Regions from separate parts of the Brevibacillus antibioticus genome, predicted to be linked through region 1. Evidence: riboswitches for the same ligand, from Rfam matches in the RefSeq annotation. Region 1 holds a riboswitch; each other region holds the start of a gene.
What was found. Region 1 has a riboswitch for cobalamin ahead of E8L90_RS12805 (ABC transporter substrate-binding protein). Riboswitches for the same ligand answer to the same signal wherever they lie in the genome.
Positions count from the first base shown of each region.

Region 1 (4,220 bases):
GTAATTCCCAACGTTTTGAGCAGATCCATGACCTGCAACTGGTATCGAACATCCAAATGATTCGTCGGCTCATCAAGGACAAGAAACTGGGCTTGCTGCACCAAAGCTCTGGCAATCAGCACCCGCTGCTTCTCCCCGCCCGATAGACTGAAAAAGCTACGATCAGCGTACGTATGCATCCCTACCCGCTGTAGTGCATCTTCACAAATTCGAACGTCTTCTGCGTTATCGGACTGAAACAGCCGTTTATGCGGAGCACGTCCCATATTCACAATTTCGATCACCGAAAAATCGAATTCGACAGAGGTCTCCTGCCGTACTGCCGCCATTCGCTGAGCGTTTTGACGCGAGGTTAGCTTGTATACGTCGTCGCCATCGAGTGAGATCCATCCCGAACGCGGTTTCAGTACGCGATAAATGCTTTTTAGCAACGTGGACTTCCCACTGCCATTCGGCCCGATCAGCCCCACAAACTCTCCAGAGCGCACCTCCAGACTGACGTTGCGCAGGATCCCCTTTTTCTCCAGTTCGACCGATATATTCTCAACCTGCAAATTCATCGTCCGTTACCTCCAAAGGAATAAGAACTCCGCAACATCAACCAGATAAAGAATGGACCTCCACACAGCGCCGTCAAAATACCAATCGGCAGCTCTTCCGGTGCAAAGGCAAGCCTGGCGACTACATCAACCCAGATGAGAAATATCGCGCCAAATAAAGCGCTAACAGGCAGGACACGTCTGTGATCTGATCCGACCATCACACGGACGATATGGGGCATCATTAATCCGACAAAACCGATTGATCCCGCAATAGACACGATCACCCCCGTGAGCAGTGCCGTAATCACCAGAAGTAGCTTGCGGAATTGTACCGTATTAACCCCCAATGTCCCCGCTGACTCCTCGCCCATCAACATCGCATTGAGCGAGCGGTATTGGGCCATTAAGACGATAAGACAGATGACGACAATCAATGCAGGGATCGTCAGGTACTCCCATTTCCCGCCAGCCAGACTTCCTTTTAACCAAAACAGGACCGTCCCAATTCCATGCTCATTCGGCGCTGAAAAAACAAGGAGACTGGTAATGGCCGACAAGATCGCAGATATCGCAATTCCAGCCATGAGCAGGCGTACCGTCGAGTTTTGTCCTCCGATACGAGATAGCGTAAAAATGAGAATGATTGACACGAGCGAGCCTGTAAAAGCACCAAAGGTTAACGCATACTGCCCGTACATGCTGAATGCTCCGAAAATAATGACCGAGGTAGCTCCAACCGAAGCACCTGAAGATACACCTAACACATACGGATCAGCCAGGGAGTTGCGAACCAACGCCTGGATCGCTACTCCCACGACAGACAGACCTGCGCCGACGATCGCCCCCAAGAGTACACGTGGAAAGCGAATATCCCAAATAATTGTTTGCTCCCCACTGGACCAATCCACGTCAATCCATTGGGTCAACATCGGAATTTTTGATAAGGCGATTTTCCATACCGTTGTCGGCTTAATCTCCACAGAGCCATACGTAACCGCGAATGTAATCGAGAGAAGAAGTCCAACCAGTAAAGTGATAATGATATAAGGTAACTTGATCTGTTGCAGTGCTATTCCCTCCCTTAAAAGGGGCGTACTCTATTTGAATTGATCCGGGTAGAGTCCTTCCGCCAAAATTTTTAGCGCAATCGGTGCTCGAACGCCTTCAGAAGCAGCAGACAGTGGCAATACAACCAGTCGTTGATTTTTAATCGCTGGAATATCCGCCAGTTCTTTTTTGGTCAAAAGGAAATTGCGTTTTTGATCAACAGTTCTGTCACCGTAGTCTACGGCAATAATCACGTCTGGATTGCGACTCACTACTTGTTCCCAACTGACCTCTGCCCAACCCTTTTGAATATCGTCAAAAATGTTCTTGCCGCCAGCAGTCTTGATTAAGGAAGTCATGTAGTTGTTGGCTGCTGTGAACGGCTTATCTTCCCCGTTGTCGTACACGAACACTTTAAGCGGCTCGTCCACCTTGCCGATTTTGCTAATCGTTTGATCCATTTCACTCTTCATTTTATTGATCAAATCATTGGCTTTGTCCTCCACACGGAAAATGCGTCCGATGTTTGTAATATCCGCGAACACATCGTCGATCGTTGGACCAGGCTTGCTAGACGATTCTTGCAGGTACGATTTGATGCCGACCTTTTCCAAATCCTGCATCGATCCTACGCCCTTTTCGCCAAATCCGCTTTTCCATCCGGCGTATACGAAGTCTGGGTTCGCTGCCAGCAGCACTTCCTTGGTTGGATACTTGTCAGACAGTACCGGAACCTTGTCGTAATCTGCTTTTAACTCTGGAAGGATTTGATCGTCTAGGTAAGCGGTTCCGACCATTTTATCAGCTAGGCCCAATGCCAGCATGATTTCGGTGACGTGTTGGTTCAATGTCACGGCACGCTCAGGTGCTTTTGGATACGTCATTTCAATGCCATTATTGGTTAGTGTTACAGACTTGCTCTCTGCAGCTGGTGTAGCTGTTTGTTCTGTTTTGGCTGGAGCTTGTGTTGTTGTAGTGGAGCCGCATGCCGAAACCAAAAACATGGCAGCTGTCATGATACCGAAAGCTAGTCTTTTCATTACTGTATGTGTTTTGTTTGCCTTAAACATCTGTAATCCCCTTTTCTGTATGTATATAATGAATTGAACCAAATCCTCCACAAAAAAAGCACCCCCCATTCCAATCGGGAGGTGCATGACAAACGTAGAAATAGTTAAATGCAGGCACAAAGGCGCCCTTTCATAGACTACTTCCACATCTGCCCCATCCTCGTGGGTCGATTGTACATGATCGCATGGCAGGTCTCCTGGCTTACGGATCAACACCCCCAGCTTCCTTCCCATTTTTTGTCTCACAAAAAACAGTGGCTATTCGCTAGGCGCTCCTCGTTACAGTGGCGGGACCGCGCCGGTTTCTCACCGGACTTCCCTTTTAAGCTGACGGCATAGGCCATCCAGCACCATTCGATACTTATTCAATTTTTGCGATTTATTCATTAGTTGATAGAAGTCAGTTTTTTCGGGAACTGCGTGAGAATTTCAACGCCCGTTTCCGTCACCAATACATCGTCTTCAATCCGCACGCCGCCAACACCTGGCAAATAGATGCCCGGTTCGATCGTAAAGACCATTCCTGGACGAAGCACTTCTTGATTCTGGCTATGAACAGACGGATATTCATGTACATCCATCCCAAGTCCATGCCCAAGACGATGCATGAAGTATTCTCCGTAGCCTTTTGCAGTAATGACATCGCGTGCGGTTTTATCCAAATGCGCAAAGGTCACACCCGGACGAATCTCAGCAATAGCCGCTTCATTGGCAGCCAATACTGTCTCGTAAATTTCTTGTAGCTGGGCACTGATCTCGCCTACAGCAAAGGTACGAGTAATGTCGGATACATATCCGTTCGCGGCTACCCCGATATCAAACAAAAGCAAGTCGCCTTCTTGCACCTGGCGCGTTCCTGGTTTCCCGTGTGGCAGTGCCGATTTCTCCCCTGCTAATACCATGGACGTAAAGGACGGACCTTCCGCACCCAAGCGCTTCATCTGGAATTCCAGCTCAGCTACGATTTCTGTCTCGGTCATGCCTGTCTTGACTTTTTTCAGGGTCTCCCGCAAGGAATCCTCGACCAACTGAACAGCGTGCTTTAGCCGATCCACTTCATCCGCGGATTTGATCAAACGCATTTCACGCAGTGGCTCTTCCACATCCACATAGCTCGACGCCAAAACAACTTGTCCAAGTGCTTCGTAGCGTTCGACAGTCATATGACTTTTCTCAATGCCGAGCTTCGTCAAGTTCGCTGGCAACACTTGCTTGAGGATTTCATACGGGTTTTGGATATCCGTATGTGTATGGATATCTTGAACGAACGAAGCCTCTGCCGCTGCCTCACGATCAAGAGCAGGTACAATCAAAGAAGGTTTTCCTTCAGCAGGAATTACAAGACCCATAAACCGTTCATGCGGGTCTGTAAAAAAACCGGTCAAATAGTAGACGTGCTTGGGAGAGGTAATCAACACCGCGTTCAGCTCTTGCTCTGTCAAAAACGTGTGGAGCTTCGAAATGCGCTCTTGAAACAACTTCTTCACCCTGCTTTCACCAATTATTCTATTGCGAGAATACCACTACTCCATCAAAAAAAGAAGAGTTCAATTGAAAAATC
Region 1 is NZ_SZNK01000001.1:2,760,731-2,764,950, forward strand. Features, by position in the region: gene E8L90_RS12795 (ABC transporter ATP-binding protein) at 1-560, opposite strand, end outside; gene E8L90_RS12800 (FecCD family ABC transporter permease) at 557-1,615, opposite strand; gene E8L90_RS12805 (ABC transporter substrate-binding protein) at 1,640-2,659, opposite strand; cobalamin riboswitch at 2,830-3,029, opposite strand; gene E8L90_RS12810 (M24 family metallopeptidase) at 3,046-4,137, opposite strand.

Region 2 (4,220 bases), 810 kb from region 1:
CTGGCGAGCGCAGCAGCAAAAAGTTTGCCTCCGAAGGCCATACATGCCAGCCCAACTCACTACGGATGGAATCAGTCAAATATGCACGTTCTGTTTTGATAAGCCTGCGCGTCTGTTCCTCGTATACCTGCTCCCGCAAGCACAGTTCTCCTGCCAAAAGAGCCAGTGCATTCACACTCCAGCTCACTTGCTTTTGGCGCATTTTCGCAATAACATCCGGATGTGCAATCGCATAGCCCAGGCGCAATCCCGGGATCGCGTACATTTTCGTCATCGAACGCATCAAAATCACACGGGGAAAGTGCTCCAGCTGCGTCGCCAATGTATACTGCCGCTCTTCCTGCACGAAATCGAGGAAAGCCTCATCCACGATGAGCCACGTGTTGGTCTCTTTCGTCCATTCCGCCATTTGGCGCAGCTCATCCGGTTGATACAGGATTCCCGTCGGATTGTTTGGCGACCCGACGAATACGAGATCAGACTGCGTAAAAAGCGTGTACAGCTCTGCAGCATCGGGCTTGTACCCGTTCGCTTCCTTCCCGAAGCAGCCAATGACACGGGCTCCATACTGCTTGGAAAGTTGCGCGTATTCCGAAAAGCAAGGATATACCACACCAACCGTTTGCGGCGAAAGACCGAGAATGGCCAGTGCCATCGCCTCCGCTGCACCATTGGCAGGCAGCAACCATTCCTCTGGCATTTGCAGCCGTTTCGCCAGCGCACGACGAAACACGCGATGTCCAGGGTCTGGGTAATGCGCTACAGCAGATAGCGACGCCAGCAGCATCTCACGAACGCTTGCCGGCATCCCCAGCGGATTTATATTGGCACTGTAATCCAATAACTGCCCGGGCTCTCGACCAAAGCGCTGTGCTGCCGTCAGCAAGTCTCCGCCATGACCGTACGTCTCTATTACACCTGCGCTTGTCAAAACTCTACCCCCAGCACAGCTGGAATCCCTTCATCGTAGTAATGCTTGATTGGCTTCATCTCTGTCACCAAATCTGCGATGTCCAAAATCTCCTGCTTTGCTGCCCGTCCCGTAATCACGAGGTGAATATGACTTGGCCTATTTTGAATCGCTTCCAATACATCGGACAATGGCAACACATCATCAATCGGGAAGCGGTCAATCGCCAATGCATTATTTAGCTCATCCAAAATGACGACATCGTACGCTCCGGAAGAAAGCTTTTCGCTCGCAAACGCCCAAGCTTCTTTCAATGCCTGACGATGCTCCTCCGGTGTCTTCGTCCAGGTGAAGCCGACGCCCATCTGCACAATTTCAATGCCCAATTTATCGAAAATAATCTTTTCTCCGTATGTACGCTCCGGCGACTTGATGAATTGAACCATCAGCACCTTTTTTCCGCGCCCTGTCGCCCGCACAGCCAATCCGACTGCTGCCGTCGTTTTACCTTTGCCGTCTCCTGTGTAAACGAGGGTCAAGCCCCGCTTCTTATCGTTTTTCTCCATCGTGACCACCTCAAAAAGTGACGTATTTTACTCCGCTGTTTTATCCATACTTTCCGAAGCAACAAAACGGTCATGACCGTTTTGTTGACCGCAAGCGGTCGCATCCACTTTTATGAAAAACGTCGAGACGTTTTTCACAAAAAAAAGCGCTCTGTTTCCCCCAGTACGTAAGGAAAAACAAAGCGCGGATAGTTGAAAAGCAACAATCCTCACCTCTTCCTTTGACCCGAAGGAAATCAGTGTAAACATAAAACAGGCAGGTCTCCTGGCTTGAGGATCATCGCTCTTCTTCTCCTTCCCGCTCCCGGATGGGCAGTGGATGGCATGGTGCCTTGAAGAACAGCTACTCTCTTACAGTGGCGGGACCGCGTTGGTTTTTCACCAAACTTCCCTTTTAACCTTGCTCCTGCGAATCGGTTTCGCAAAAACAAGGACCTGTTTCTCTTCCATATGTAAATGTCATTCGTTTCGTTGACAAGCACTTGCTTTAATAATAGCAAAAGCTACCGAGGATTCAAGCAAAAGCTGCCGATTCCTCGCAGGCGTCTATTGGCAGAAAATTTAAGATAATCACCGTTTACTTACCTGAAAATTTCCGTTACCCTATTGGCAAAACTATCGAAAGGGATGTGATAGTCATGCTATTTTCTCCGATTCCAAAAATACCAGACATGGTCCTGCCCAGCCCACTGCCGATCAAGGAATGCGACGAACCGATGATCCCCCTCTCTTCCCTTTCGGAACAAGTCACGGTCTATCCAGCCTACTACCACGAGGGCTATGCCGGAACACAGCCAGAAGCCTTTTTGCGAGAAGGGGCTGCACGCAGGCTCGCCACCGCAGCCTCCCAACTGCCTGTTGGCTACAAGCTCGTCGTGCTGGACGGCTGGCGCTCGTTTGAAGTACAGGCGTCCTTATATGAACGTTTCCGTGAAGCCTTGCTTTTACAAGGCTGGCAGGAAGGACCCGCCCTCACGGAAGAATTGAGCAAATTCGTCGCTTATCCAACAACAGACCTCTCCAAACCGTCCCCACACTTATCCGGCGGTGCAGTGGATCTGACTATCGCAGGGCCTGATGGCTGGCTGGAGATGGGGACAGACTTCGATGATTTCAGTGAAAGGGCTGCAACTCGCTATTATGAAGAGCTGACACTGTCTAAGCAAAAAGACATTGATATTCGAGATAATCGCCGACTGCTCTATCATTTGATAGCCGCTGCCGGATTCGTCAACTATCCGAAAGAATGGTGGCATTTCGAATACGGAACACGCACTTGGGGACAAAGAACGCAGCAAGAACCGATCTATGGCGGAGTTTTGTCGATGTAACCACAAATACTCAAGCAGGGCATGAGCCCGGTCGATCCCGTACTCATGCCCTGATGGACTCCCACTCTTCACACTCAACAAATTCCTGTACCGCTTAGGTCACTGGTATTTCAGAAGATGCTGCTGATACCAAAAGGCTTTTGTTGTATTCAGGCGACAATACAATATTTGTATAAGTTCCGCGACCTGACACATAGTGATAGGAATGCTCGACGCCTGCCGGGATAAAAATAGCCGCTGGACTCTCAACAGTCTTCTCTTCTTCACCGAGTTGAACATGACACATCAGACCAGTACCATCAGGTGCATCTCCCCAAAAGAGGAAGGCACTGTCACAATGATGCGCATGTCTGTCTACATGCTTTTCAGGAATACCGGACAAATCGCCTAATTCAAATATCCTTTGGATCACATAAAATGAGGCTCGCTCATCCACACGCGAATCCATCATAACCCAACGTATCCCTGGACCGTCACGATGATACTGTAGCTCTGAAGCACCTTTGGGAAACGGCTTTCCTACCTGTAAGGAAACAGGCAGCTTTGGGGTTCCTATTGGAGGACGCTTTTCTTCGAGAAGCCGTGTTCTTCCAATTGTTTCGGGAGGAAATGGCTCATACGCTTTGGAATTTTTCTTTACGGCTTGGACATGGTAAGCCGATGTATGTGTAAAGGCATTTTGCCCAGTAATAGGGCGCAGTTCGTCCGGTCTATACCCTGTCGTCAGACGTATCGCTTGTACAAGCTCGGGAATTTTATCCAAAGAATAACGCTGATCATTTCGCAGCTTTTGCAATGCAACCGTAAGCTGGATCAAGTCAGTAATGCCAGCTCTTTCACCGATCCCTAAAATTGTCGTATCAATGACAGAAGCGCCTGCATCAATAGCCGCCAGCGCATTCGCTTGAGCAAGACCGAAATCATTATGAAGATGAACTTCAATTTCGCAACCAAATTCCTCAATGGCACGAGTTACGATTTTTTTGCATGTATCAGGCTCCCATATCCCGACAGTATCTGCCAAACTAACGCGATCTGCGCCTGCCTGCAAAGCAACATGACCTAAGCTGGATATCTTTTCCCACTCTGTCCGTGAAGCGTCTTCAATCGTGAATCGAACCTGTAAGCCAAGCTTTTTTGCTTCGATAACAGCTTGTTGGACTTTCTCTTTTACATAGCTTTCCTGGTGGTGACTGAATTTGGTTTGGATAGACACATCATTAATGGAAGCCCATATCCCCACCCAGTCTGCTTTCGCGCGCTTTACTGCATGGACTTCTTCAACAGTAGCTCTCGCATGCATTAATATTTGCGCTCGTCTTGCCGATTGAGCCACTTTTCGGCAGATTTCTTCATCCAGGGCAGAAATTCCAGGATGGCCCACTTCTATGAGGTCTATATGATAGCTTTCCA
Region 2 is NZ_SZNK01000001.1:3,571,144-3,575,363, forward strand. Features, by position in the region: gene cobD (threonine-phosphate decarboxylase CobD) at 1-931, opposite strand, end outside; gene cobO (cob(I)yrinic acid a,c-diamide adenosyltransferase) at 928-1,476, opposite strand; gene E8L90_RS29945 (hypothetical protein) at 1,504-1,725, opposite strand; cobalamin riboswitch at 1,715-1,930, opposite strand; gene E8L90_RS16695 (M15 family metallopeptidase) at 2,115-2,807, shown strand; gene E8L90_RS16700 (LeuA family protein) at 2,902-4,220, opposite strand, start outside.
Region 2: it holds a riboswitch for cobalamin, as region 1 does, so the genes downstream of both, E8L90_RS29945 (hypothetical protein) here and E8L90_RS12805 (ABC transporter substrate-binding protein) in region 1, are expected to answer to the same signal.

Region 3 (4,220 bases), 1.1 Mb from region 1:
ACACAGAGCATTTCCTACATTCAGAATGCAACTTCTAGCGTGATGCCAATCGTCGAGCATATCGAAACGAGAACGTATGCCAACTCTACGACGTACTACCCGATGCCGTACTTGTCGCAGGAAAACTATTTCTACTACAAATCGGCGTATGTGATCGATCAATTCAAAGTGATTGATCTGATTGCCGAAATTCAAGAGCACATCGACCAAGGAATTTCGACTGTACTGCACGTGAACAGCAACATTTCAACCAGAGAACTAGCTCGCTACTACATTTACGCAGCGAAAAAAGGTCTGAAGTCACTCTACTATACGCGTACGAAGCATTTGACCGTAGAAGAGTGCATTAGCTGCGCGATTTAGTGAACGAGATTCATAAAAGGAAAAGCATCAAGCAAAAAGAGAAGAGGAACGCCATATGAAAGCAGTCAATTGGAACAGGCCGGACGACGATTTTACGATGACGTTTTGGAATCAAAACATCATGCAGTTTTGGACGGATGATGAGATTCCGCTGTCAGATGACAAGATGGCCTGGATGGAGCTCAGTGCGACTGAACGGGAAACGTATAAAAAGGTATTGGGCGGTCTCACCTTGCTGGATACGGTTCAGGGTGGAGTAGGGATGCCGAAGATCATGGAGCATGTTGATGGACTACAAAGAAAAGCGGTTCTCGCCTTCATGGGCATGATGGAGCAAATCCATGCCAAATCGTACAGCAGTATCTTTACAACGCTGGCATCGACAGAAGAGATTGATGGTATTTTTTCGTGGGTAGAAAACAATCCACATCTGCAAAAGAAAGCGGCCCTCATCTCTAAACGCTATCATGAAATCGAGAAACCGAAAGACTTGTACATGGCGATGGTAGCGTCCGTCTTCCTGGAAAGCTATTTGTTTTACAGCGGCTTCTTCTATCCGCTCTATTTGGCGGGGCAAGGAAAGATGACAAGCAGCGGGGAAATTATCGACCTGATTGTTCGCGACGAGAGCATCCACGGACTCTATGTTGGCGTTCTCGCGCAAGAAGTCTATCAAGGTCTGAGTGTGGTCGAGCAGACCGCAGCAAAAGAGGAGCTGTATGCCCTTTTGCATGAGCTGCAAGAAAATGAAGAGGCCTATACGACCTCGTTGTATACGGAAATCGGATTGGCTGACGAGGTTCATGCTTACGTGCGCTACAACGCGAACAAAGCATTGATGAATCTGGGGCTGGACCCGCTATTCCCGGAGGAAGAAGTGAACCCGATCGTGCTGAACGGCATTCGCACACAGACGAAGCAGCATGACTTCTTCTCGAAAAAAGGAAATGGTTATGTCCGTACGTTAAACGTAGAGCCGTTGACCGATGATGATTTTATATTTTAGTATGACAAAAAATGGATTTTGTGTTACGGTATGAACAGTATGCTGCCCTGCTAGTTTTTGGGGGCACTTCACAGAACCATGACAACTTCATAGGAGTGGGAACAGGTTCTTTGGTTATCAAGTTTGACCAAGGATGAAAAGGGAAGTCGGTGAGAATCCGACACGGTCCCGCCACTGTATGAGGGGAGTCGGCACATCGATCAGCCACTGATCCAAACGGATTGGGAAGGCATGTGCAGACGATGATCCCAAAGTCAGGAGACCTGCCTGTTTCGACGACACTGCTTAACCTACGGGAGATAGGGAGGTGTTAGGATGCTGTGATCTCAGTGCTTATTTGGCATTTCTAACGTTCTTTTTGATCGTTGGAGATGCCTTTTTTATTGGGCGGATTCAAGTCAAGATCGAATAAAGAATGGAGAGGAAGCTCATGAAAAGCAGCAATTTGGGATATCCACGGATCGGGAAGAACCGCGAGTGGAAAAAGGCATTAGAAGCATTTTGGGCAGGCACTATCGATGAGGCAAGCCTGGTACAGCAAATGGAGCAAATCCGTCACCAAAACCTGTTGCGTCAGCAGGAAAAAGGGGTCGAGCTGATCCCTGTGGGTGACTTTACGTACTACGATCATATGCTGGATATGGCAGTGATGTTTGGAATGGTCCCCAAGCGTTATGAATACGAGGGAGGCCCGGTTTCATTAGCCACATACTTCGCCATGGCTCGCGGTTCGAAGGAAGCTGTCGCCAGCGAAATGACGAAATGGTTTAACACGAACTATCATTATATCGTCCCGGAGTTCGGTGAACGACAACCAGCCATAACCGAGAACAAGCCTCTTCAGGCCTATTTGGAGGCCAAAGAAAAGTTTGGCATCATCGGAAAGCCTGTCATTGTAGGCCCGTATTCATTTGTCAAATTGTCTAAAGGATATGAAAAAAACGAATTTGAAAACATCGTGGATCAACTCGTACCGCTCTACATTGACATTCTCCGGGAGTTGGAGCTGCACGGCGTGGAATGGGTGCAAATCGATGAGCCTGCATTTGTGCTGGATGTGTCGGAGCATGATCGCGCCATTATCAAACGTATCTATGCGCAAATCGGTCAAGCACTATCGCATCTACAATGCATGCTGCAAACCTATTTTGAAGCGGTGGATTGGTACGAGGAGCTGGTCTCCTTACCAGTAAAAGGAATCGGCCTTGATTTTGTACACGGAGTGAAGCGTAATCTGACCAATCTGAAAAGACACGGGTTTCCAGCAGACAAGATTCTCGCAGCGGGAGTCATCGGCGGCCGAAACATATGGCGTGCGTCTATTGAGGAGAAATGGGAGCTGGTCAAAGAAATTACCGAGATCGTTCCACTCGAAAAGCTGTGGTTGCAGCCGTCCAGTAGTTTGTTGCATGTACCTGTAACGGTTGAAGCAGAGAGCGACTTGCCAGAGGAAGTCATGCCCGCATTGGCGTTTTCCGACGAAAAGCTGGGGGAAGTACAGCTCTTAGTCCAAGGATTCCGATATGGTAAGTATGTCATTTCGAAAGAGATCGCTCAAAATGAAGCGGACTTGCTGAAGCTGGCATTATCTCCTGCGAGGAATCGTCAAGAAGTGAAGGATGCTTTACGTCAAATCGCTGCTGCAAAACTTGAAAGAAGTGTTCCTTATCTCGAACGCCGAGAGATTCAACAAAATACGTGGAAGTTGCCACTGTTGCCAACTACTACAATCGGAAGCTTCCCGCAGACGGCGGAGGTCCGCCAAGCCCGACAGCAGTTTAAAAAAGGGAACTGGACAGTGGAGCAATACGATGGTTTCATTCAGACGCAAATCAAGGAATGGATCGACATACAAGAAGAGCTCGGTCTGGATGTCCTCGTCCATGGTGAGTTCGAACGAACCGATATGGTTGAGTATTTTGGCGAAAAGCTCGATGGCTTTTTGTTCACGAAAAACGGCTGGGTGCAGTCATATGGCTCGCGCTGCGTGAAGCCACCTATTATTTACGGAGATGTGGAGTTTGTAGCACCGATGACGGTCAAGGAAAGTGTGTATGCAAAATCATTGACCGCCAAACCAATGAAGGGTATGTTAACTGGCCCTGCAACGATTCTGAATTGGTCGTTTTCTCGAGTCGATGTCTCCAGACAAGAAGTGTGCGAACAAATCGCGTTGGCATTGCGAAAAGAAGTAGAAGCCTTGGAAGAAGCGGGGATTCTCATGATTCAAGTCGATGAACCAGCGCTGCGCGAAGGACTTCCGCTCAAAAAAGAAGAGCAGGCAGCTTATCTCGAGTGGGCTGTCAGAGCGTTTCGTCTAGCGACCTCCACCGTTGCGCCGAGCACCCAGATTCATACACATATGTGCTATTGCGAATTCCATGATTTTATGGATGTCATCAGCGAACTCGATGCCGATGTGATTTCGATTGAAACTTCCCGCAGCCACGGAGAGCTCGTGTCTGTGTTCGAAACAGGTACGTATGACAAAGGCATCGGGCTTGGCGTATACGACATCCATAGCCCTCGAATTCCAGCTGTCTCTGAAATGGAAGATATGGTAGCACGAGGTGTACAAGTACTTCCACCCGATCAATTCTGGATTAACCCGGATTGCGGGCTGAAGACGAGAGGGAGAGAAGAAACCGTTCAGTCATTACGAAACATGGTTGAGGCAACGAAGGCGATTCGAATTCGTTTGACAGCCCAGTAGGAGAGGAGCACACGATGAGAGGACCCTCACAAATGATGACAGATGCACGGCCGATCCAACAATCGAGAACCTTCTTGACTGATCTCGTCTTGCCACCGGATACCAATCACCACCATACTATTTTCGGTGGGAAAGTCA
Region 3 is NZ_SZNK01000001.1:1,695,845-1,700,064, forward strand. Features, by position in the region: gene nrdE (class 1b ribonucleoside-diphosphate reductase subunit alpha) at 1-363, shown strand, start outside; gene nrdF (class 1b ribonucleoside-diphosphate reductase subunit beta) at 419-1,369, shown strand; cobalamin riboswitch at 1,456-1,654, shown strand; gene metE (5-methyltetrahydropteroyltriglutamate--homocysteine S-methyltransferase) at 1,800-4,082, shown strand; gene E8L90_RS07755 (acyl-CoA thioesterase) at 4,097-4,220, shown strand, end outside.
Region 3: it holds a riboswitch for cobalamin, as region 1 does, so the genes downstream of both, metE (5-methyltetrahydropteroyltriglutamate--homocysteine S-methyltransferase) here and E8L90_RS12805 (ABC transporter substrate-binding protein) in region 1, are expected to answer to the same signal.